One region of the Pokkaliibacter sp. CJK22405 genome, then DNA from elsewhere that is predicted to be linked to it. Evidence: predicted binding sites of a transcription regulator. Region 1 holds the regulator's gene; each other region holds the start of a gene.

The links. The regulator PhoB, encoded in region 1, activates phosphate uptake and scavenging genes when phosphate is short. The targets are predictions, from matches to a motif close to TGTCATANNNNTGTCANA.
Region 2: the regulator PhoB is predicted to act here: its motif matches at 2,421-2,438, upstream of pstS (phosphate ABC transporter substrate-binding protein PstS).
Region 3: the regulator PhoB is predicted to act here: its motif matches at 4,194-4,211, upstream of ACKC9G_RS12080 (PhoX family protein).

Annotation. Positions count from the first base shown of each region.
Region 1 covers NZ_JBKKHQ010000021.1:90,548-98,591, forward strand. Annotated here, with positions in the region: gene recG (ATP-dependent DNA helicase RecG) at 1-421, shown strand, start outside; gene ACKC9G_RS15305 (DUF501 domain-containing protein) at 463-969, shown strand; gene phoR (phosphate regulon sensor histidine kinase PhoR) at 944-2,263, opposite strand; gene phoB (phosphate regulon transcriptional regulator PhoB) at 2,265-2,957, opposite strand; gene argB (acetylglutamate kinase) at 3,232-4,140, shown strand; gene slmA (nucleoid occlusion factor SlmA) at 4,155-4,853, shown strand; gene hisF (imidazole glycerol phosphate synthase subunit HisF) at 4,872-5,645, shown strand; gene ACKC9G_RS15335 (transglutaminase-like cysteine peptidase) at 5,823-6,476, shown strand; gene ACKC9G_RS15340 (hypothetical protein) at 6,616-7,308, shown strand; gene ACKC9G_RS15345 (FlgO family outer membrane protein) at 7,305-7,859, shown strand; gene rep (DNA helicase Rep) at 7,960-8,044, opposite strand, start outside.
Region 2 covers NZ_JBKKHQ010000007.1:237,660-245,703, reverse strand. Annotated here, with positions in the region: gene pth (aminoacyl-tRNA hydrolase) at 1-317, shown strand, start outside; gene ychF (redox-regulated ATPase YchF) at 392-1,492, shown strand; gene sodC (superoxide dismutase [Cu-Zn] SodC) at 1,624-2,160, opposite strand; gene pstS (phosphate ABC transporter substrate-binding protein PstS) at 2,518-3,570, shown strand; gene pstC (phosphate ABC transporter permease subunit PstC) at 3,684-4,622, shown strand; gene pstA (phosphate ABC transporter permease PstA) at 4,619-5,455, shown strand; gene pstB (phosphate ABC transporter ATP-binding protein PstB) at 5,458-6,270, shown strand; tRNA gene ACKC9G_RS04215 (tRNA-Gln) at 6,548-6,622, shown strand; tRNA gene ACKC9G_RS04210 (tRNA-Met) at 6,627-6,703, shown strand; tRNA gene ACKC9G_RS04205 (tRNA-Gln) at 6,724-6,798, shown strand; tRNA gene ACKC9G_RS04200 (tRNA-Met) at 6,803-6,879, shown strand; tRNA gene ACKC9G_RS04195 (tRNA-Gln) at 6,940-7,014, shown strand; gene ACKC9G_RS04190 (DUF1820 family protein) at 7,132-7,302, opposite strand; gene miaB (tRNA (N6-isopentenyl adenosine(37)-C2)-methylthiotransferase MiaB) at 7,594-8,044, shown strand, end outside.
Region 3 covers NZ_JBKKHQ010000016.1:22,712-30,755, forward strand. Annotated here, with positions in the region: gene ACKC9G_RS12060 (hypothetical protein) at 1-40, shown strand, start outside; gene ACKC9G_RS12065 (hypothetical protein) at 137-439, shown strand; gene ACKC9G_RS12070 (acyltransferase family protein) at 494-1,432, opposite strand; gene ACKC9G_RS12075 (DUF805 domain-containing protein) at 1,700-2,074, shown strand; gene ACKC9G_RS12080 (PhoX family protein) at 2,177-4,078, opposite strand; gene ACKC9G_RS12085 (LLM class flavin-dependent oxidoreductase) at 4,327-5,328, opposite strand; gene ACKC9G_RS12090 (NAD-dependent epimerase) at 5,554-6,564, opposite strand; gene waaA (lipid IV(A) 3-deoxy-D-manno-octulosonic acid transferase) at 6,880-8,044, shown strand, end outside.

The sequences.
Region 1 (8,044 bases):
GGTGGGTGTCGATGTGCCCAATGCCTCGGTAATGATTATCGAGAACCCGGAGCGTCTGGGTCTGGCACAGTTGCATCAGCTGCGCGGTCGTGTCGGGCGTGGTTCAGTGGAGAGTCACTGTGTGCTGATGTACCATGCGCCGCTTTCACAGCAGGGCAAGTCCCGCCTGGCGGTCATGCGTGACAGCACGGATGGCTTTGTGATTGCCGAGAAAGATCTGGAACTGCGCGGGCCGGGCGAAGTGCTGGGAACGCGGCAAACGGGTCTGGTGCAGTTTCGTATCGCCAATCTGGAAGTGGATGATCACTGGCTGGATGCCGTCCATGAGGCGGGTGACTGGGTGATGCGCAAAGCCCCGGAGATCGCTGAACCACTGATATACCGCTGGCTTGGGCAAGCAGATCATTACTCTCAGGCCTAGAACGCCGGTGTTAACGAATTGAAGGCAGGTCGTCACAGAATATGATTACTGAAACCCAACTGGATTGGCTGCGCCAGCAGCTGGATCGCGAACCCCGCGGCATGGAAGCCATTGCTGTCAGCACTGACGAGGGTATTCCGCTGGTGGTGCGCATGCGTACCGTGGTGGAGGGGCGGCCTTTCCCCACGTTGTACTGGCTGTCCAGTAAGGATCTTTATAAAGCGATATCGGTCATCGAAACCCAAGGCTATATCAAACGATTGGAAGCGGAAATTGCCGAGGACGCTGATCTTCGTCAGGCACTGCACGACAGTCATCAGGATTACGTGAACCAGCGCACTGCAGCAATGCGCGACGAAGATCGTGACGCCCTGATTGCGCAGGATAAGCTGGACTACCTGAATCGTTTAGGCGTTGGCGGTATTTCAGACTGGACGCGGGTGCGTTGCCTGCACATGCACTATGCCCATCACCTCTGCGGTTACAATGTGATCGGGCAACGGCTGGAGCAGGAGTTTAACCTCAGTCAGCTGTCGATTCGTCTCTGAGAGCGGGTATCTCAACCAGCATATTGGCCGGGAAACGGGCGCGGAAAATACTGCCTTGTCCCGGCTCACTTTCAATGTGCAGGCTGCTTTCATGGCGTAGCAGCACATGCTTGACGATGGCCAGCCCCAAACCCGTACCACCGCTTTCCAATGAGCGGCTGGGGTCTGCGCGGTAGAACCGTTCGGTCAGGCGCGGAATGTGATCGGCCTCAATACCCACCCCATCATCCTCGACTTCAAAGCAGGCGCCATCGCCGTCCTGATACCAACGCACCTGAATCCGGCCTTCATCGGGAGTGTACTTAACGGCGTTCATCACAAGATTGGAAAAGGCACTGTGCAGTTCCTGCTCACGGCCATGCAGCTGCAAGGGCGAGCGAATATCGAGCGTCACCGTCTGGCCCTTGTCGACACTTAATGACTCGGCATCATTGACGATCTGGCGCAGCAGAGCGCTGACATTTACCGGCTCATGAGGGTATTCCACCTGCGAAGTCTCCAGGCGCGACAGCGTCAGGAGGTCAACAATCAGGTTTTCCATACGTTTGGCCTGACGAGCCATCTGCTGAATAGGACGTACCCACGGACGTGGCAGCTGATCAAGATGATCGCCCAGTGTTTCCAGATAGCCACTGATAACCGTTAACGGCGTGCGCAGCTCATGGGAGGCATTGGCGACAAAGTCCTGACGCATGATCTCCAGGTTATGCAGGCGTGTGACATCCTGTACCAGCATCAGGCGGTCGCCTTTGCCGAACAGGGTGATGCTGATCTGAAGAAACTGACGAACATTCGCGGGCGCCGGAATTTCCAGCGGATCCTGATAGCGGCACTGCTCAAAGTAACGGACGAAGTCAGGGCGGCGTATGAGGTGAGTAATGGGCTGGCCGCGATCTTGTGGATAACGCAGGCCCAGCAGACGGCTTGCCGCCTGGTTCCACCATTCCAGCGTACCGTCTTCATCGAGCAGAATAACGCCATCACGCAGGGCAGCGGTGGAGTCCTGAATACGGGCGATGATGGCGCGCAAGCGCTGTTGCTCATCATGACTGCGGCGGTTCAGGCGATAGAGTTCATCAAAGACGTCGCCCCACAGGCCTTTGCCTTCCGGGACATCATCATATTCAACGTTGTTGCGGGCGAGCCAGCGAACCAGCTTGTGCATGTGCCAGAGTTGCCAGCAAAGCATGACGCCAAGGCCGATGGTGAGACCGACCAGCCAGTGCCCGCTGAACAAGCCCAGCAAGGCGCAGGCGGCGATAATCAGACATTGACGCCCAACGAAGTGGCGCACGTCAGTGCACCTTGTTGGAGAAGCGGTAGCCGGTGCCGCGAACGGTCTGAATCAGATGTTCGTGCAGGTTGCCAAGGGCTTTGCGCAGACGGCGGATATGGACATCCACAGTGCGCTCTTCGACATAAACGTTGCCGCCCCAGACCTGATCCAGCAGTTGCCCGCGGGAGTAGGCGCGCTCAGGGTGGGTCATAAAGAAATGCAGCAGGCGGTATTCGGTCGGGCCCATCTCCAGCGGCTTGCCATTGGAGGTGACTCGGTGAGAGACCGGGTCCAGCATCAGGCCATCCACTTCCACCGCATCTTCCACGCCCTGTGGAGTGGTGCGTCGGAGTACGGCTTTCAGGCGGGCAACCAGTTCGCGGGGCGAGAAAGGCTTGGTGATGTAGTCATCCGCGCCAGCTTCCAGACCCTGAATTTTATTATCTTCATCACCTTTCGCGGTGAGCATGATGATCGGTATTTCTGCCGTCATGGGATCACGTTTCAGGCGGCGGCACAGCTCAATGCCACTGGTGCCGGGCAGCATCCAGTCGAGCAGCATCAGGTCGGGCTGATCATCGACAATCAGCGAGTGAGCACGCGTGGCGTTTTCCGCCTCGAGGCACTCATAACCCGCCATTTCCAGTGCGACGGCGATCATTTCCCGGATTGGAGCTTCATCGTCTACGATCAGGACTTTTTTATCCGCCATGAGCCTGTACCCATCATCTGTTGCGTTCATGTGACCGGCGTATTACATCGGGAGTCTATTGCAGAATTATGACAGTGATCGCGTCTGCTGCAACTTGATGGATGCCGCTTCTCACTGTTGTCAGGGCTTTTACTTGGTTCCCTGGCCCTGCGGCACTAAAAAAACCTAAGCTAAGTGGTAAGGTTGTTCGGCCTTCCAGTAAACTAATGCCCACACACCGTGGCAGCCTTCCTGCTGACGGCGGTGTTCATTTTTAAAGTAAGGATTTGTCACTATGCCATTGTCCCGTGATGCCGCGCTGAACGTTGCCAAAGTCCTCAGTGAAGCGATGCCCTATATTCAGAACTACGTCGGCAAGACCATCGTAGTGAAATACGGCGGCAATGCGATGGTTGATGAAGAGCTGAAAAACGCCTTTGCCCGCGACATCGTCATGCTGAAGCTGGTGGGTATCAACCCGGTGGTCGTGCACGGTGGCGGTCCGCAGATTGGTGATCTGCTGGACAAACTGAAAATCGAATCCCACTTCGTTAACGGTATGCGTGTGACCGACAGCGCCACTATGGATGTGGTGGAAATGGTGCTGGGTGGTCAGGTCAATAAAGATATCGTTAACCTGATTAACAACAACGGTGGTCGCGCCATCGGTGTGACCGGTAAGGATGCGCGTCTGATCATGGCCAAGAAAATGACCGTGACCCATAAGACGCCTGAAATGTCCGCACCAGAAATTATTGATATCGGCCACGTTGGCAGTGTTGAGCGTATTGACCGCAAACTGCTGGATCTGCTGGTCGAGAGCGACATCATTCCGGTTATCGCGCCCATCGGTGTGGATTCCGAAGGCCAGTCTTACAACATTAATGCGGATCTGGTGGCCGGGAAAGTCGCCGAAGCGCTGGATGCTGAAAAGTTGCTGCTCCTGACCAACATCGCTGGTCTGCTGGATAAGCAGGGCAAAGTCCTGACGGGTCTGACGCTGGCGGATGTCGATGCGCTGATTGCCGATGGCACCATCACCGGCGGTATGTTGCCGAAAATCGACTGCGCACTGGAAGCAGTCCGTAATGGCGTGAAGCGTGCGCATATCATTGATGGTCGTGTGGCTCACGCCACTATGCTGGAGCTCTTTACCAATGAAGGCGTCGGCACTCTGATCACCAAAGAAAAACTGCAGGATTAAGGTAGAACCGCTGCATGACTGAGACTACTGCGTCGCGGCCCCGTAAAGGGCAGGCTAAGCAGCGTATTCTGGAAGCCCTGGCGCGCATGCTTGAGCACGCGCCGGGCGGCCGGATCACCACGGCGGCGCTGGCTCAGGAAGTCGGTGTTACCGAGGCCGCGTTGTATCGTCATTTCCCCAGCAAGACGCGGATGTTTGAAGGGCTGATCGACTTTGTCGAGGAAAGCCTGTTCAGCCGAATTGGTATCATTCTCGACCGCGAACTCTCGGCTTCCAGCCGTTGTCAGCAGATACTGACCCTGATTCTGGCCTTTGCTGAAAAGAATCCCGGGCTTGCAGTCTTGCTGGCTGGCGAAGTGCTGGCGGGGGAAGACGAGCGCCTGCATCAGCGCATTCGTCAGGTCTATGACCGCATCGAAACCCAGCTTCGCCAGATTCTGCGTGAAGCTGAATTGCGTGAGCAGATGCGAACCCTCAAGTCTCCGACTGTCTGTGCCAATCTGCTGATGGCGGTGGTGGAAGGACGCCTGCGCCAGTTTGTTCGCAGTGCCTTTAGCCGCTCGCCCACGGAACACTGGCCTGAACAATGGGTGCTGCTCAAAGCTCCGCTTTTACGTCCGGTGCCCAGTGCTGCCGACGCTGTGACCAGTCCTGAACTGGTCGAACACCCGCTTGAACCGGACGCAGAGTCCAACGGGCATCCAGCCCCGTAACCTTATCTGGAGTATCAAATGGCCCTGGCTAAACGCATCATTCCCTGCCTGGATGTGGACAACGGACGTGTCGTGAAAGGCGTAAAATTTCTCGACATTCGTGACGCCGGAGATCCTGTCGAGGTCGCCAAGCGCTACAACGAACAGGGTGCGGATGAGATTACCTTTCTGGATATCACCGCCAGTCACGAAGACCGCGACACCATGGTGCATGTGGTGGAAGCCATCGCCGGACAGGTATTTATTCCGCTGACGGTAGGGGGTGGCATTCGTACCTGTGAAGACATCCGCAAGATGCTGAATGCCGGTGCTGACAAGGTCTCGATCAATACCGCTGCGGTCACCAATCCGGACTTTGTGCGTGAGGCTTCCGAGCGTTTTGGGGCTCAGTGCATCGTGGTGGCCATTGATTCCAAGAAGGTTAGCGCAGAAGGGGAACCTGACCGTTGGGAGGTGTTTACCCACGGCGGTCGTCGCGCCACCGGTCTGGAAGTGGTCGAATGGGCGAAAAAGCTGGTGGCTCTCGGCGCCGGTGAAATTCTGCTGACCAGCATGGATGCCGATGGTACTAAAAATGGTTTTGACCTCGGCGTGACCCGCGCGGTCAGTGAAGCCGTGGCGGTGCCGGTGATTGCCTCAGGCGGTGTCGGTAATCTGGATCATCTGGTGGAGGGTGTCACCAAAGGCAAAGCTGATGCGGTGCTGGCGGCGTCAATCTTCCACTTCAATGAATACTCTATCCCCGAAGCCAAGGCCTATATGGCCGAGCATGGCATCGAGATGCGTCGTTAATCACGATGCTTTCTGGCGTCGCGGTGCTGTACCTGAGTCTCAGCACCGCGACGTTTTACCCCTCCGACTGTGCATTTCCTGCGCACAAGCTTGCGCCCTCAGCGAATTCTCACCAGACTAGAATTGCGCGGGTGAGTTATCACCCCTGCAACTCGTTCATCGAGAGGGGCTGAACGCATGCTCATCCGCTGTTTCCTGCTACTACTCATCTTGCTGCCCGGCGGCTGGCTGATGGCTGCCTATACGGGCATCAGCGAGACAACGCTGAGTAAGGTGCAGCAGGCCTACGGCATGCCGGCACGCAAGCGAGTCGAGGCCTGGCGCGATCTGATGGCGGACTCCACTCTCAAGCAAACCGCTGAAACCACGCGGCTTCGCGTGGTGAATGACTTCTTCAATAACGTACAGTGGCTGGAAGATACGACCGTCTGGGGTAAAACTGACTACTGGGCAACTCCACTGGAGATGCTGGAGCGTAATGCCGGCGACTGTGAAGACTTCTCCATCGGCAAGTATTTCACCCTGCTGGAGCTTGGGGTGGCTGAGGATAAGCTGCGCATCATGTACGTTAAATCCCTGACTTATAATCAGGCGCACATGGTATTGCTGTATTACGCCAGCCCCGGCGCGATGCCAATGGTGCTGGATAACATCAAGAAAACCATTGAGCCTGCCAATCGCCGCACTGACCTTGTGCCTGTGTACAGTTTCAACGGCTCAGGCTTGTGGATTAACAAATCCCCGGCAGGTCAGAAGGTGGGAAACAGCGCTGATCGTATCGGCCCCTGGCGTGGCCTTCTGGCCCGAATGAGGAACGAAGGGCTGCTTTAGTCCACATAACGCCAGACATTGGCGCGCTGCGTGGTATTTCCCCTGAGCAGGGACTGCACAGTGAGGGCCTTTTGCTTTATGCTTCGGAATCAGTCTGTAACCTTTCTGCCCATCACTGGCAACAAGTAAGGATGGCCATATGACGCGAGTTTGGCTTGCCCCCCTATCTCTTCTGGCATTCGCTCTGGGCGGTTGTCAGCAGTGGAATGAACAAAACCTGAAGTCTCCTGTTCCTCAGGCGGAGACCTACCCCTATACCACACAGCAGAAGATGCAAACTGCCCATCATTGGGACGTACTGGCATCGGATATGGCCAATCAGATCGCCATGTCTCTGCCTGACCGCAACATGACGGTTTACGTAGATGAGCCAGCTGAGCAAACCGATTTTGCCAAGGCGTTTCATCAGATGCTGCAGAGCCAGCTGATGAAGCATCAGGTGATTGTGGCTGTTGATCCGGTCGGTGGCGCTGCTCATGTCAAGTATAGTGCGCAGTTGCTGCAGCATCAGGGTATCGACGGTGCCAAGGCGGTTCCGGGGACTTACACCGTGCTGGGAACAGGTCTGGCCGTTATGCGTAACGCCGTCAAGCACAGCTGGGAAGGTTCCTATCTGGCCCTGCCACTACTGGGCCTCGGCGCGGATTACCTGACCGGCCGTACTACCTCCATCGAAGGAGCAGAAGTGCTGATTACCACCCAGATGGTGTATGGCAGCACGCTGCTGATGTCAGAATCTGACCTCTATTACATCAACAAGGAAGGCGCAGGCCACTACACCAGCGTGCCAAACGCCATGCCAGCCAAAACGATGCAAGTGGTGGGTGAATGAAAGCAATGCGTACCTGGGCAGGCCTGCTGAGTCTGGCTGCCACCCTGACCCTCGCAGGTTGCGAAACAGACTCGGTGAAGCCCGCCGCACCTGAATCAGCCAATCTGGTGACCACCAGTCAGGATGCAGCCACTAAGCTGCTGTCCCAACTGGCACCTGCGGATCGTCCGACTCAGCCGGTGATGGTGGCGAGTTACGTCAACATTGATGAGCTTAGCGAGTCTTCCACGCTGGGCCGTACTCTGGCCGAGCAGATGGCGAGCAGCCTTACCCAGCAGGGTATCCCTGTGGTTGAGCTGAAGCTGCGTAATGCCCTGTTCATTCAGGAAGGCAATGGCGAGTTTCTGCTGTCGCGTGAGCTGAAAGACATCAGCCGCTCGCATCAGGCGCAAATGGTGGTGGTTGGTACCTACGCGGTAGCACGCCAGAACGTTTACGTGTCCACCCGTCTGGTGCGTGTGGCGGATAATCGCATCATGGCGTCTGACGATTATCGTCTGCCCATGGATGGTGATGTCCGTTCCATGGCTGGCGTAAAGCGTTACTACTGATCTGTCGCGGCGACGTCGCTGAGACGTGCCAACATCGTTGGGAGCAGTGGGATGGGCCGCTGCTTCTGACAAAAGACAGCGGCAGTGTTGATGGGCGAGTTCAGTCCAGCAGCAGATTGCGTAAGGAGGCCAGGGTCTCGCGTGCCTTGGCCTGCTTTACTTCCTGACTGACGCCTTCGCGTCCT
Region 2 (8,044 bases), on a different contig from region 1:
TTCTTGTCGTCCATGATGAGCTGGATCTTCCCCCAGGTCAGGCCCGCTTTAAGAAAGGCGGCGGTCATGGCGGCCATAATGGTTTGAAAGACATCATTGCACGCTTCGGCGGCAATCGTGATTTTCATCGTTTGCGCCTGGGTATTGGACACCCTGGTCACGCCAGCCAGGTATCTGGCTATGTACTGGGCAAGGCACCAGCCGCTGAACAGCAACTTATCGAATTGGCCACAGACGCTTCGTTAGCCGCCCTTCCTCTAGGGTTGGATGACAACTGGTCCAAAGCCATGAACCAACTGCACTCTTTCACTGCCTGACAGGCAAATGACGCAAGAGATTACGGATTTCTTTCGTCATTTTCCTGTTTAACCAGAACTCACAGGACTCCATCATGGGATTTAATTGTGGCATCGTCGGCCTGCCAAACGTTGGCAAATCCACCCTGTTCAACGCATTGACTAAGTCAGGCATTGCCGCAGAAAACTTCCCTTTCTGCACCATCGAACCAAACTCAGGCATCGTCCCCATGCCGGACCCTCGTCTGGATGCACTGGCAGCTATCGTAAATCCACAGCGCATTCTGCCGACCACCATGGAGTTCGTAGACATTGCTGGCCTGGTTGAAGGCGCCTCAAAAGGCGAAGGCCTTGGCAACAAGTTTTTGGCCAATATCCGTGAGACCGACGCTATTGCTCACGTTGTACGCTGCTTTGAAGATGAAAACGTTATTCACGTTTCCAACAGCGTCAACCCAAAACGTGATATCGAAATCATTGATCTTGAGCTGATCATGGCTGACCTTGATAGCTGTGAGAAACAGCTTCAGCGCGTTACTCGGGCAGCCAAAGGTGGCGATAAAGAATCCGTGGCACAAAAGGCGCTACTGGAAAAACTGATCCCGCATTTCACCGAAGGCAAACCCGCACGCAGCCTGGTGAAGAACCTGACGGATGAAGAGAAAAAACTGGTTAAAAGCTTTCACCTGCTGACCACCAAACCAGTCATGTACATTGCCAACGTGGCTGAAGATGGTTTCGAGAACAACCCATTCCTGGATGTGGTGGAAGCCATCGCCGCAGAAGAAGGCGCAGTAGTTGTTCCCGTCTGCAATAAAATCGAAGCAGAGATCGCCGAGCTTGATGACCCAGAAGAAATGCAGATGTTCCTTGAAAGCATGGGCATGGAAGAACCCGGTCTTAATCGCGTAATTCGCGCGGGCTATTCTCTACTGAACCTGCAAACCTATTTCACCGCTGGCGTAAAAGAAGTTCGCGCCTGGACCGTCAAAGTTGGAGCCACCGCTCCTCAGGCCGCCGGCGTTATTCACACCGACTTTGAAAAAGGCTTCATTCGAGCCGAAGTTGTTGCCTATGATGATTTTGTGAACTTTAAGGGCGAGCAAGGCGCGAAAGAAGCTGGAAAATGGCGCCTGGAAGGTAAGGAATACATCGTTAAAGACGGCGATGTGATGCACTTCCGCTTCAACGTTTAAGGCTTCACTAGAGAAAGCCTCGACATTGAAAGCAGGCTTTATGAAAACGCCGCCGATGACAGCTCATCAGGCGGCGTTTTTTATTACGAAAGCAGATACCTGCACCTGCAACTTACTTCAGCACCACAAAGTCACTGTCCGCCAATCACGCCGCAGGCCACTCTCGAGCCGCCACCACCTAATTTGGCGGGCTCATCAGAATAATTATCACCGCCAGCGTGAAGCATTAACGCCAAGCCTTTAATTTCAGAAAGCTTATGAATACGTGGCGCCAGCACTGGATAGTTCACTTCACCACTGTCAGTCGCGAGCAATGATGGCAAATCACCAAGATGCCCCTCGCCGTAAGGACCTTCATGCTGCCCGGTATTCTCCGGATCAAAATGCCCACCAGCGGCTCCTGCAGGAATAATCTTGTCGCCTTCAGCCATCACTTCACAATTACCTTTGGCATGAATATGAAAACCATGAGGCCCGGGCTTTAAACCTTTCAGGTCAGGGGTAAATTCCAGACCATAACGGGTTTCTGTTATCTGGACATGCCCTACCGGCTCTCCGATACCATCCTTACTTACACGATACATGTCGACATCCAGCGTCTCTGCCAGCACCGACTGCGAACTCGCCAACGCAACAACTCCCGCCAAGAACCATAACTTCCGTTTCATGATGCTCTCCTCAGAAAACATGAAAAATCCGGCTTGTTTATGAAAGCCGGGACGGTTTTTATGACAGTTCCATGGGGAAAAAATGCCAAAAAGCACGCTTTAGCATGGCGAAGCAGATTAAAAAAAACCTACCCCGTAGTGCAGCCCCACCAAGAGAAATCAATTTTTCTCATTAAATTTCAATAACTTAAAATTTAAAAGCCACTCGACTGCCAGCCCCTAAAGTATTTTTTATCAAAAAATTTCCTTCACCTTTGGCATGTCATTTTTCTGTCATCAAACGCCTCTATTCTAAGCCCACGTCAAAGAGACAACGGTTCTCAAATTCTCATCAAAACACACGTAAGGTGATGGCAGATGAACAAACTTATTAACGGTCTTCTACTTGCAGGTAGCGTACTGGTAGCTCCAGTAGCTTTCGCTAAAGTTGATGCGATCTCTGGTGCGGGCGCGACTTTCCCCTACCCCGTTTATTCCAAATGGGCAGAGGCGTACAACAAGGCAGAAGGCGTTAAGCTGAACTACCAGGCTATCGGCTCTGGCGGCGGCATCAAGCAGATCAAAGCCAAAACCGTTGACTTCGGTGCTTCCGATGCTCCTCTGACCAAGGAAGAGCTGGACAAAGCAGGTCTGGTTCAATTCCCAGCGGTTATGGGCGCCATCGTTCCTGTAGTAAACGTGAAAGGCCTGGAAGCTGGCCAGATGAAGCTGAGCGGTGAAGTACTGGCAAACATCTACCTGGGCAAAATCAAGTACTGGGATGATGCCGCTATCAAGGCTGATAACGCTGACCTGAACCTGCCACACAAACCCATCTATACCGTTCACCGTTCTGATGGTTCCGGCACTTCCTTTAACTTCACCGACTATCTGGCTCGCGTATCTTCCGATTGGAAAGACAACGTAGGCGTAGGTAAAGAAGTGGCCTGGCCAAAAGAAGCCCAGCAGTTGGGCGGCAAAGGTAACGAAGGCGTTGCGAGCTTTGTAAGCCGCACTCCAGGCTCTATCGGCTACGTCGAGTTTGCTTATGCCAAAGCTCACAGCCTGACCTACACCCAGATGAAGAACAAAGCCGGCAAATACGTTCAGCCTGAAATGTCTGCATTCCAGGCAGCGGCTGCCAACGCTGACTGGGCAAATGCTCCTGGCTTCCACCTGATCCTGAACGATCAGCCAGGCGATGCTTCTTGGCCAATGACTGCTGCAACTTTCATCCTGATGCACACCCAGCAGGCTGATGCAGCAACCGCTGATGCGGTCCTGAAGTTCTTCGACTGGAGCTATGCAAATGGCGACGAAGCAGCTTCCAACCTGGACTACATCCCCATGCCTGACTCTGTTGTAAACATGGTTGAAGACATGTGGAAGAAAGACATCAAAGACGAAAGCGGCAAGGCGGTTTTCAACTGATCACACGATCAAAAAACCAGCAGATCGCAAGATCCGGGAACGTCCATTAGGACGTTCCCTTTAAGCGTTACAAGGGCCGACTGCGCAGAGGCCTTTCAACTTGGATTACGACAATGTCGACCATGGCAATGAAAACAAGATGGCAAAATAGTGACTCAATCTTCCAGCGTTTGTGCTGGGTGAGTGCCATCATGATTGCAGTACTGTTGGCCGCCATCCTGGTGTCACTCTTTATGGGTGCAGCTCCTGCACTGAAAGAGTTTGGCTTTGGCTTTCTTTTCAGCACGGAATGGAATCCGGTCACAGAAGAGTTTGGTGCAGCGAATGCCCTTTATGGCACGCTCATCTCCTCTTTCATTGCCATAGTTTTGGCCCTGCCTGTAAGCCTGGCCATCAGCATTTTTCTTACCGAACTGGCACCAAGCTGGATGGCTCATATTGCCTCCACCGCCATTGAGCTACTCGCCGCAGTCCCCAGTATCATCTACGGCATGTGGGGCTTATTTGTTTTTGCTCCATGGTTCTCCGAGCACTTCCAGATGTGGGCACTGGATAACCTGAGCGACATCCCGGTACTCGGTACCATCTTTAGCGGCCCACCCATGGGTGTAGGTCTGCTGACCGCTGGAATTATTCTTGCGTTCATGATCCTGCCCATTTTGACGGCGCTGATCAAAGAAGCACTCAGCACTGTCCCCAACGTCATGCGTGAAGCCAGCTACGGCATCGGCGCCAATCGCTGGGAAGTTACCCGCCATGTACTGGTGCCCGCCGTTCGTAGTGCCATCGTTGGCGCTGTCATTCTGGCGCTGGGCCGTGCTCTGGGTGAAACCATGGCCGTCACTTTCGTGATCGGCGGCGCTCAGGACATGAACTCTTCACTCTTTATGCCGGCCACTTCGGTATCAGCCACGATTGCTGAACAGTTCAACGAAGCTACCGGCGACATGCATATTTCTTCACTCTTGGCACTGGGTCTGCTGCTGTTCGTTATCACCTTTATTGTGATGGCCGCAGCCCGCCTGCTGATGAAAAGGAAGCGTACGGTATGATGCTTCGTCGAAAAATCACCAATATTGTTTTCCAGCTTGTGTGCATCCTGGCCACACTACTGGGCTGCGCCGTATTACTGGCGATCCTCTGGACACTATTCTCACGAGGCATTGCCGGCATCAACTGGGCACTGTTTACCGAATCCACCCCCGGCCCAGGCAGCGATGGCGGTCTGGCCAATGCAATCGTCGGCAGCGTGATCATGACCGGAGCCGGTATTTTGATTGCAGCCCCCATCGGCATTCTTGGTGGCACCTGGCTGGCTGAGTTCGGCCAGAACTCCAAAGTCGCCTCTACCATCCGCTTCCTGAACGGCATGCTGATGAGTGCCCCTTCAATTCTGATTGGCCTTTTCGTCTATGAAGCAGTCGTGCTACCGATGGGTCATTTCTCTGGCTGGGCTGGCGCTATCGCTCTGGCCATCATCGCCCTGCCAGTCATCATCAGCACCACGGAAGAAATGTTGAAACTTGTGCCTACCAGCCTGCGCGAAGCAGGTAGCGGCCTCGGTACGCCAAAATGGCGAGTCATTACCCAACTGGGCTATCGCGCAGTAGCGACCGGACTGATTACCGGCGTTCTGCTCGCCATTGCCCGCATCAGTGGTGAAACCGCACCTTTGCTGTTCACCGCACTTAATAACAGCTTTATGAGTCTTGATCCCAACGAGGCCATGGCCAACCTGCCTGTAACGATTTACATGTTCGCCATGAGTCCAGACCCCGAATGGAACCAGCTTGCCTGGTCTGGCGCCCTGTTGATCACCTTAACCATTCTTTTACTGAATATTGCGTCTCGTGCTCTGCCACGCCTGGCGAAGAAGAGGAAATAACGATGAGTAATGTAGCTTATATGCAACAGGAAACTGCGGTCGTTCAAGACATGCTGGCTCCACGCATGAACGTCAAGGATCTGAGTTTCTTCTATCAGAAAGGCGGCCAGGCAGCACTGAAAGGCATTAACCTGCCAGTGTATAAGAACCGTGTCACCGCAATGATTGGCCCTTCCGGCTGTGGCAAATCCACTCTACTGCGCTGTATGAACCGCATTTATCAGTTGTACAACGGCCAGCATGCCGAAGGCACTATCATGCTGGACGATCGCAACATTCTGGACAGCAAAATCGATATCAACGAGTTGCGCTCCAAGGTCGGTATGGTTTTCCAGAAGCCAACGCCCTTCCCCATGAGCATCTATGAAAACATCGCGTTCGGCGTTCGCCTGTATGATCGCCTGTCACGCCGCCAGATGGATGAGCGTGTCGAGAAAGCACTGCGCCAGGCTCACTTGTGGGAAGAAGTAAAAAACAACCTGCACCGTGATGCAGGTTCCCTTTCCGGCGGCCAGCAGCAGCGTCTTTGTATTGCCCGTACCGTTGCCTTGGAGCCTGAAGTCATTCTGATGGATGAACCGACTTCCGCACTGGACCCCATTGCAACGCAGGCGATCGAACAGCTGATCACCCAGCTGCGTGAGGAGTACACCATTGTGATTGTCACCCATAACATGCAGCAGGCCGCCCGTATCTCTGATTACACAGCCTTCATGTACATGGGCGAGCTGGTAGAGTTCGATGACACTCACTCTATCTTCAGCAACGCTCGCGAGCAGCGTACTCGTGATTACATTGCTGGCTCATTCGGCTAAGACAGACGATAAGCCCCCACACTCAATAAAGGCCCGCTATTGCGGGCTTTTTGCGTGACTTCCGACAAATTCTCACGAGATCTCGCCAAGAGTTATCTCTCTGCACATCCCGGTTTGCAGAGTCTTGACAGAGGAAATACGACAAGGAATAATTCGCGGCCTCGCTGAACAGGTCACCTTGAGAAGCTCTCACTGACAGCCCTGTTCAATACAGAAATCAGAAAGATCTTAGGCTTTGATTTTTCAAAGATTTATGTATAATGCGAGTCGCTTTTGTAGGGGTGTCGCCAAGTGGTAAGGCAACGGGTTTTGATCCCGTCATTCGTAGGTTCGAGTCCTTCCACCCCTGCCATTAAGGCTATGTAGCTCAGTTGGTTAGAGCGGCGCACTCATAATGCGTAGGTCGTTGGTTCAAATCCGACCATAGCCACCATGAACAAAAGCACAGGATACAGGGGTGTCGCCAAGTGGTAAGGCAACGGGTTTTGATCCCGTCATTCGTAGGTTCGAGTCCTTCCACCCCTGCCATTAAGGCTATGTAGCTCAGTTGGTTAGAGCGGCGCACTCATAATGCGTAGGTCGTTGGTTCAAATCCGACCATAGCCACCATCCTGATATTCAGATACTTGAAAAGTAAAAATGATTACTCTAAAGTGTCGACCCTGTTGCAGGGGTGTCGCCAAGTGGTAAGGCAACGGATTCTGATTCCGTCATTCGTAGGTTCGAGTCCTTCCACCCCTGCCAACTCTTCCTTTATAAGCGCTGTCCCCCACCCTTTTTCATTTCTTATCCAGCTATAAATGCCGACTGGTTTTTACATCGGCCATTTAGTTACACGCCTTTCAAGAGCTACCACCCGCATTAATTTAGTAGCGTGAATGGAAACCGCCTCACTCTGCCAATTGCCTGATTAATCTTTGCTACCCCCTCCTTAAGAACCTCATCAATGCGCATCAACGAATGTATTGAAATGTCGCTGCATTTAACCTCAGCAGACTCTGCCTTCAGTTTTTCCTCAACCAGGTCTACCAATCACCGGCCACGCGTCCCAAAGACCAAAGCCTCAATCACAAGAAAAACTCAAAAATCACTTCATAGATAGCTTCGCCACTCGTCTCGACCTTGCTCCCCACAAAGAAGAGACCGTCCAGCGCACTGCTTTGTCGGCGTAACACGCTACAACTGAGACGACGCCTGCGATATACTTTGCCGATTTTTCACAGTCAGCTCAGATGCCACTCTCGTGCGCTACCATGGCGTCACTTAGGTGAGTGAGCTGAAGGCAAACGAACACATTTTCCCTAGCGGGACTCCAGGTATTTCATGTCCAAGAAGGTATTTATCCAGACTCACGGTTGTCAGATGAACGAGTATGACTCTTCACGCATGCTTGATCTGCTGCGCGAGAGCCATGAAATGGAAATCACTGAGACCCCTGAAGAGGCGGATCTGCTTCTGCTTAACACCTGCTCTATCCGTGAAAAAGCGCAGGAAAAGGTATTTCATCAGCTAGGTCGCTGGCGCAAGCTAAAGGAAAAGAACCCCAACCTGCGTATTGGTGTCGGTGGATGTGTCGCCAGTCAGGAAGGTGAAGCGATACGTGACCGCGCACCTTATGTCGATATTGTTTTCGGTCCTCAAACTCTGCACCGCCTGCCGGAAATGGTTAATGCAGCCGTGAAATACCACCAGCCCCAGGTGGATATCAGCTTCCCGGAAATTGAAAAATTCGACCGGCTTCCCGCCCCCAAAGTGGAAGGCGCAGAAGCCTTTG
Region 3 (8,044 bases), on a different contig from region 1:
GAGATATCTGCTCGGTATTGGCTGGGTTCTCAAGCAATAAAGGCGGTAAATTCCCCAGAACTGTGGTGTGCTCTTTGGCTCCCTTGAGGTAGGATGCGGCGTTTTTGCTATTTGCTTGATGCTCTCAGGGAAGAGAATGATGTTTATTGATGTGGTTGTTCAGGGACTATTTTGTGGTCTGGCGTTGTGGATCAGCGGCAGATTGATTCGGGCGGAGATCGGCTTTCTTGCGGCAGTGATGGCTTCCGCTATCACCACCCTCATTTCTTACTGGCTGCCCATGGGATGGTTGCTCTATGGCCTGGTGCTGTGCATTAGCCTCAAGCTGTTGTCAGATGTACGCATCTGGCCCGATATGGTTTTGCTGGTACTGGTCGGATGGCTGGTGTCCTTTGCACTAAGCGGGCTTTTGGTGGCCGGGCTAGTCGCCTGGATCTGACTGTCGCTTGTTTCTGCAAAGCCTGACAATCGGCTGCTCTGGGCGCACGAGGCGTCACAACATGACGCCTACCCGACGATTAAGTTTCATGATGACGGCCGACGCCACCAGAGAAAGCAACGTGACCGCCAGTGTCAGTGGGGTGGCTTTCAGCGGCGTGAAGTCTTGCAGCAGCATTAGCAGCGCTGGGTGCACAAAGTAGAGCGCGTTGGAATAGCTACCCAGCGAGCGATTATCAGAAAGCCATGCCCGCTGCAAAGCAAAGACAAAGAGGGCAGGGCAGAGAACGGCGAGGGAAAGTAGCAGGTCAAAACCCGCATGGCCGTTACTGATGTCTTCATTCAGGGTGTTTTCCCCCAATAGCAGTAACAGACCCACGACAACCGCCGTTTGCACTGACTCATCGCTCAGGCGACGGTGCAGCTGGCAGCGGCGAATTAACACCCCCATCAGGAAGAACGGCAGGCCAAAGAACAGGCCATTGCGATAGAGCGTGGTATGGTCCGGCATCAGGGTCTGCCAGGACTCATCCAGCCAGTCGTAACTCATGCCGTATTGCAGCGTGGTTCCCACTGCGAGACAGCCAACGGCCATGATGACCATCAGCGTCACTGAGCGCGCACGGCACAGGTAAACCACGAGAGCAGCCACCAGCGTCGCGGGTAAATACCAGAGATGGTAGTAGCCAAAGAAAAGCGTCGAGGCCAGCGTTGCGGAGCTGTCCATGTCGGGCACCCAGAACGCCGAATAGATGAGCATCCATACGGCATAAAGTAAGGCCAGTCGCTTGAACCAGTGAGCGGGTGACTCACGATGTTGCCAGAAAAAGAAGCCGTTAATGATAAAGAAAACCGGTACGGCGATGCGGAACAGTCCCTGAATAAGCAGGTAGGCGCCATCCTGGCTGATGTCGGTCATAAAGCCGGTGTGCAGGCCGATGACCATCAGGGCAAGGGTCAGTTTCAGGGTATCAAGAGCAATATTTCGCTGCATCCTGGCCTCCAGCGAGGTGACCGTCCTGGTCGGGAGTAAGGGTTAACAGCTCTATTCTCTACAGACCGACGGTAATGAGGGTTTCTAACTGGTTGGAGGCTTATCTAAATATTGCAGTGCTGTGTCTTGATGCGAGAGTGGGCCTTTAGCGCCTTATCTGTGTCTAAAGCATTGCTTTTGTGTGTACTTATGTAAAAATTGCCGTTCGTCGGGCTTTCTGCCTGAATCCAACCAGCGATCATGGAAAAGACACACAAGGAGTCAACGATGGAATGGTATTTATCCGGATGGAGACAGTATGCGAATTTTTCCGGACGGGCACGCCGTCAGGAATACTGGATGTTCACTTTGATCAACCTGATTGCCTTTTTCGTCTGTGGTGTCATTGATTCGATCCTGACCATGGGTCTGTTATCGATGGTCTATGGGCTGGCTGTTATCCTGCCAGGACTGGCGATGATTGTCCGCCGTTTGCATGATACCGGGCGTTCGGGCTGGTGGTTCTTGGTATCCTTTATTCCCGCAATCGGCGGCATTATTCTTTTCATCTTTCTGGTGCTGGATAGTCAGCCAGGTGCCAATGAATACGGCGAGAACCCCAAAGGGGTAAAAGCTGTGCTGGCCGATGGCGCAGTGATTTAAGTTTACGTCGAATAAAAAGCCCCGCAATCGCGGGGCTTTTTTATGGGTCAGCATTCCAGGGTAATGTAGCCAGTCATGCCGCTACGCAGCCTTTTTGGCCGTTCAGGCCATGCGAGGCATGCCGGTGATGTAGCCTACCGCAGAACCGAAGCGGTCCTTGAAGTTAGCGCGAACCAGCGGGTCCAGCGTGTCTTTGACCTTGTCATGCAGCGGGCTTTCCCAGTCACCGGGGTGCTGGCAGTTGCTCATGATGTAAGTCCAGCCGTTGATCTCATCCACCGCGTGTAGGCCAGTAGACTCAGCGCCAGACGGCGTGGAGAGAATACGGGTCAGCTCTTTGGTGTCGACGTTGTACGCCCACAGGAAGTTATTCACGTGGTTGCCTGAATCTTCACCGATAAAGAGCGTACGCAGCTTCTCGGAGAACTTGAGGTTATCCGGGTTGGCGATCTTGTCGGCGTGGCCGGTGTTACCCAGGCTATCCGCGGTTTTCAGATCTTCACCGATTAGCGCTGCTGGCGGCTCCATGTGAACAGAGACCCACTCGCTGTCGATGGCATGGCCCTGGCTGTCTTTCTGGCCGCCCGTCAGGACGTGCTCATAGACCGCACCGGCTTTCGGGCCTTGCACCTGAATATCACCTTTACCGTCCGTCATGGTTTTGTAGACGTAGGACATGGCGGAGTAGGCGCGCTTGTCTTTGGCATTCACCGTGGTGCCTTCCATTTTGGTGAAGTCCAGGGTGCCGCCGACCAGTGCGGCATAGCGATGGGTTTCCAGATACGCTGCCTGCTTTTCCATACCGGGCTTGAGTTTCACCCAGTTTGGTTTGCCGCCGAAGCCAATTTCGGTGAAGGAGGCATCGCCCGGATCCTTGGTGTGCACTTCCATGATGTCATCAATGGTGATGCCCGAGTCGATCATCTGTTTGATTTCATCGGAAGTCGCATGGCCAAGCTTGATCCAGCTGATGTCGCCGGCGCCTGGGCCTTCGCTCTTGGTCTGGGTCCATTTCCCGACATACAGGCTGCCTGCGGACAGGTCGCGCGCCTTGTCGGCGATAAACATGAAGAGACCACCGTTAGTGGCATCATCACCCATCAGAACTGTGCGCTCATCCGGCATGACCTGAACCAGCTCATGGGAGATACGCCCCAGGCAATAGTGCTTCTGCACACTGCCGGTACCGTCTTTATTCACCGTCACTTCTGGCAGGTGGCCATAGTGGTAAGGGTTGCCTTTCTTGGCATCGCCGAACAGGTTCTGACTAAAGCCTGCGAACTGTTCGTCATCTTTCTTGGCGGCATCAGGCTCGTACTCTTCACTGGAAAGATGGGTATTCCAGGGTGACAGGCTGGCGCCGCAGGTGATCCAGAGGCCATTCACGCCGCTGGTATCCACATTGTGGTATTTCACCAGCGACAGGGCGCCAGTATCCGGGTTTTGGTCCAGCGTCAGAATCGCAATCGGCGAGGGCAGCTTGCCGTACATATCCGCACCGTCGGCATCGCGGCTGGTGTATTCAAATTGCACCACGGCAAACACGGGATTGCCTTTCACGCCATCGACTTTCGCGCCTTTAACACTGAGCAGGCTGGAGCCGTCAGGGCAGTCCGAGAAGAACTGCTTGCCGTTCACATTCATGATGGGCTTGTTGTGAATGTCGTAGTAACCACCGGCCAGAATAGTGCCGCCTTTGCCATCGGGAACGTTGTCACCGGTGATAAAGAACGGGTGGTAGCCCAGATCAAAGGTCTGTTTCTTGCCGTTCTGGAAGGCCACTTCCATGGCGGATTTCACGCTGACGGTCGCCATTTCTTCAGGCTTGGCCAGCGTGGGCGCGTCCATACCGATAAAACGGATCGAGGTCACTGGTGAGGTGTTGTCTGCCCAGGCGGAGCTGGTGCCCAGCGCTGAACTGATGCCGCCCGCGAGGGGAAGCAGTGGCATGCCTGCCAGGGTTTGCAGAAGACGACGACGGCGCATATCAGTGGCCTGAGTCATGTTGGCGATCCTTATCAAAGCGGTTCAGAGGTTACCCTCGTTCTCTTCGGACCTCTTGCCGAACAGGTCGGTTCGTGAGGTGCGGGCGAAGGATGCCATTAAGGTAGGCAGGCTCTGTGACTATTCGTTGACAGGGTTCTTACAGTCTTGTGTCACTTGCCCGCAGATAAGACTCACCAGTACAGGTCACTAAAAAGAAAAAACGGCGCCATGTGGGCGCCGCTTTTAAACGAAAACCCGCGCAGGGCTTAAGACTGTTTGCGAATTTCCATCAGTCGGCTAAAGGACTCCCGGCGCTTTTGCTGATCAAAAACAGCGGTATTGATCATCAGCTCATCCGCACCGGTTCGGCTCAGGAATAACTCCATCTGCATACGCACCTTGGCAGGGCTGCCCACCACAGAGGCACCAAGGAAGCTAAGTGCCGAATGTTTTTCATGGGCCTCCCACAGGGAGTCCATATCTTCCACAGGAGGTTGCAGCTTGCCCAAATCGTTGCGGAACAGTTTGAGTACGTGCTGCTGCTGGCTGGTAAAGAGGTAGTTGGCTTCTTCATCGGTTTCGGCAACCACAACGTTCATACCGACCATGGCGTAGGGCTTATCGAGCACGTCCGAAGGCGTGAAAGCCTGACGGTAGGTATCCAGTGCCATCATCATGTGGTTTGGCGCAAATTGACCGGCAAAGGCATAAGGCAGGCCCAGCATGCCTGCCAGCTGTGCGGAAAAGTTACTGGAGCCTAACAGCCAGATGGGGATGTTTAACCCCTCGCCCGGAACAGCATGAACGCGTTCAGTGCCGGCAAAATAACCACGTAGCTCCTCTAATAGCTGAGGAAAATCATCGCCACTGGAGCGCAAGTCACGCCGTAATGCCTGCATGGTGCGACCATCACTGCCGGGGGCCCGGCCAAGGCCAAGATCGATGCGCCCCGGGTACAGGCTTTCCAGTGTGCCGAACTGTTCGGCAATCACTAAGGGAGCGTGGTTCGGCAGCATGATGCCGCCGGAACCTATGCGCAGGGTTTTGGTTCCGCCCGCCAGATGACCAATCAGCACTGAGGTGGCAGAACTGGCAATACCTGGCATGTTGTGATGCTCGGCCAGCCATAGACGGTGATAACCCTCCGCCTCGACATGCTGTGCCAGTGCCAGTGAGTTTTGGTAAGCCTCGGCCGCCGTCTGACCTTCCAGAATGGGCGATAAATCCAGTACCGACAGAGGAATGTCGGCCAGTGTACGTTCAGTCATGTGATATCCAGCAGTGGAAATGCAGGCACGCAGCGCGCTTTTGCCGGCACTCCTGAAAAGTGATGGAAGTTAGATGGAGGCGGTTCACTTGGGCTTAAAGGGCAGCAGAAGCAAAGCAGCGTTGCAGGAGGTGGACTTCTGCTGTGTGAAGCGTGTTCAGAGAGGCGGAGAGTTGTGCGCCGAGAGCAACTTCGGCGCAAGAGAGAGGCTGATGGCAGGGCGAAATCAAACCTGATAGTAGCCGCGATACCAGTCGACAAAGGCCTTAACCCCTTGCTGGATATCGGTGGTGGGCTGATAGCCCGTGGCGGCGTGCAGGGTATCGACATCCGCATAGGTGTCTGGCACATCGCCCGGCTGCATCGGCAGAAGGTTCATCCTGGCTTGCATGCCAAGCGCCGTCTCCAGAGCGGCAATGTAGTCCATCAGTGCCACCGGTTTGCGATTGCCGATGTTGTAGACACGCCAGGGCGCGCGGCTGCTGGCGGCATCCGGTGCTTCACCGTCCCACGCCGGATTCCCGGTTGCAACGGTATCCAGTGCGCCGACGACGCCCTGCACAATATCGTCGATGTAGGTAAAGTCGCGGCGATGGTTGCCGAAGTTGTACACATCAATTTCCCGGCCCTGAACAATGGCATCGGTGAATTTGAAGAGCGCCATGTCAGGACGGCCCCAGGGTCCGTAGACCGTAAAGAAACGCAGGCCAGTGGTGGGAATGCCATACAGATGGCTGTAGGTGTGGGCCATCAGCTCATTGGCTTTTTTGGTCGCGGCATACAGTGAAAGTGGGTGATCGACATTGTCCTGCTCAGAGAAGGGCATCTTTTCATTGGCGCCGTAGACCGAGCTGGAGGAGGCGTAGACCAGATGCTGAATCTGGTGATGGCGACAACCTTCAAGGATGTTCATAAAGCCGACAAGGTTGGAGTCGACATAGGCATGGGGGTTATCCAGGGAGTAACGCACACCTGCCTGTGCCGCGAGATGCACCACACGATCAAAACCCTGCTCGGCAAAGAGTGCTTCCATGCCAGCGCGGTCAGCAACATCCAGCTCAATAAAACGAAATTGGCCGGGCTGTGCGGCAATCCAGTCGAGGCGGCCATGCTTCAACGCAGGGTCGTAGTAGTCGTTGAGATTATCAATGCCGATGACGCTCTCGCCACGGGCCATCAACGCCACGCTGACATGGGCACCAATAAAGCCTGCAGCGCCTGTCACCAGAATTGTCATGCCTGTTCCCCACTCCTTGGCCAGTCGTTCGCACACGCTGGCATTGCCCCTGTTGGCGGGCGCAAAGCTTACACTATTTTGCCCGTGGGTTTTACTCTCTATAGGGGCTTTGCTGATGATTGAAAGTGCGTGATGGCTGTTGCCTATGGCCTGAGTTGCGGCGGGTGTCAGCCGCGTCAGTCATGCTAGAATGTCAGGTTTTCACCCGTGCCAAGGCTCGGCTAATACGATGATCAGAGTCAGGCGCTGCCGTACGCAGGGCCTTGTACCGTCGTCATAGTCATGGAGCTTTGCCTGTCCAAGGAAAGTTGTTTGATGGTACGCGCCCTCTACTCGACCCTGCTGACGCTGGCGATGCCCGCGGTTCTTACGCGCATGGCCTGGCGGGGACGTCGACAGAAAGCTTACCGGGAGCATTGGTCGGAACGTTTGGGCCAGGTGCCGGAGCATTTTCCCAAGGGCGCGCTGATTATTCATGCCTGTTCTGTGGGTGAAACCCAGGCGGCTTCTGTGCTGGTGCAATGGATGCAGGCCGAGCGCCCTGAGATTCCCCTGATTCTGACCCATACCACGCCGACGGGTCGTGCCCGCGGTGAAACCCTGATGCCCGGACTACACCGCTGTTATTTGCCCTTCGATTTACCCTGGGTTGTTGCAGGCTGGCTCGATAAGTTACAGCCTTGCGCCGTTGTCTTGATGGAGACAGAGGTCTGGCCCAATCTGATAAATGCCTGCAGTTCACGTAATATTCCTGTGTCACTGGCGAATGCTCGCATGTCTGAGCGTAGCGCTCGTGGCTATGAAAAAGCCCGCTCATTAATGCAGCCGGCCTGGCGCAAACTGCATTGGGTGGGCTGTCAGTATCAGGCAGATGCCGACCGGTTATTGGCTCTCGGGGTTCGCCCTGAAGTCACCGAGGTCGCAGGTAACCTGAAAATGGCCATCGAGCTTGCGCCTGAAGTCGTCGCCAAGGCGCAGGCGTTAAGAAGCGAATGGGCTGCTGAACGGCCGGTGTGGATTGCTGGCAGTACGCATCCTGGCGAGGAGGTGTTGATACTGGATATCCATAAGCAGTTATCCGCGACATTCCCGGAGCTTCTGCTGATTCTGGCGCCACGGCACCCGGAGCGCGCGCAGGAAATTGAGCAACTCATGGCGGAGCGTTCCCTGAGCTACGTCAAGCGCAGTGAGCAGAGAGTCCCGGATGCCTCGACCTCAGTGGTGCTGCTGGATACGCTGGGGGAGCTGGGCATGTTCTATGCGGTTTCTGATTATGCCTTTGTGGGTGGATCACTGGTGCCGCATGGCGGACACAATCCGTTTGAACCAGTTCAGGTCGGATTGCCCACGTGGGTCGGGCCGCATATGTTCAATTTTGAAACCCTGCTGGAAGGCCTGCTGGATTCCTCGTTGGTGGCTCAGGTGGAGAATGCTGAGGCGCTCGAGCAGTCGGTTCATGATGCACTCAAACATCGCCAGC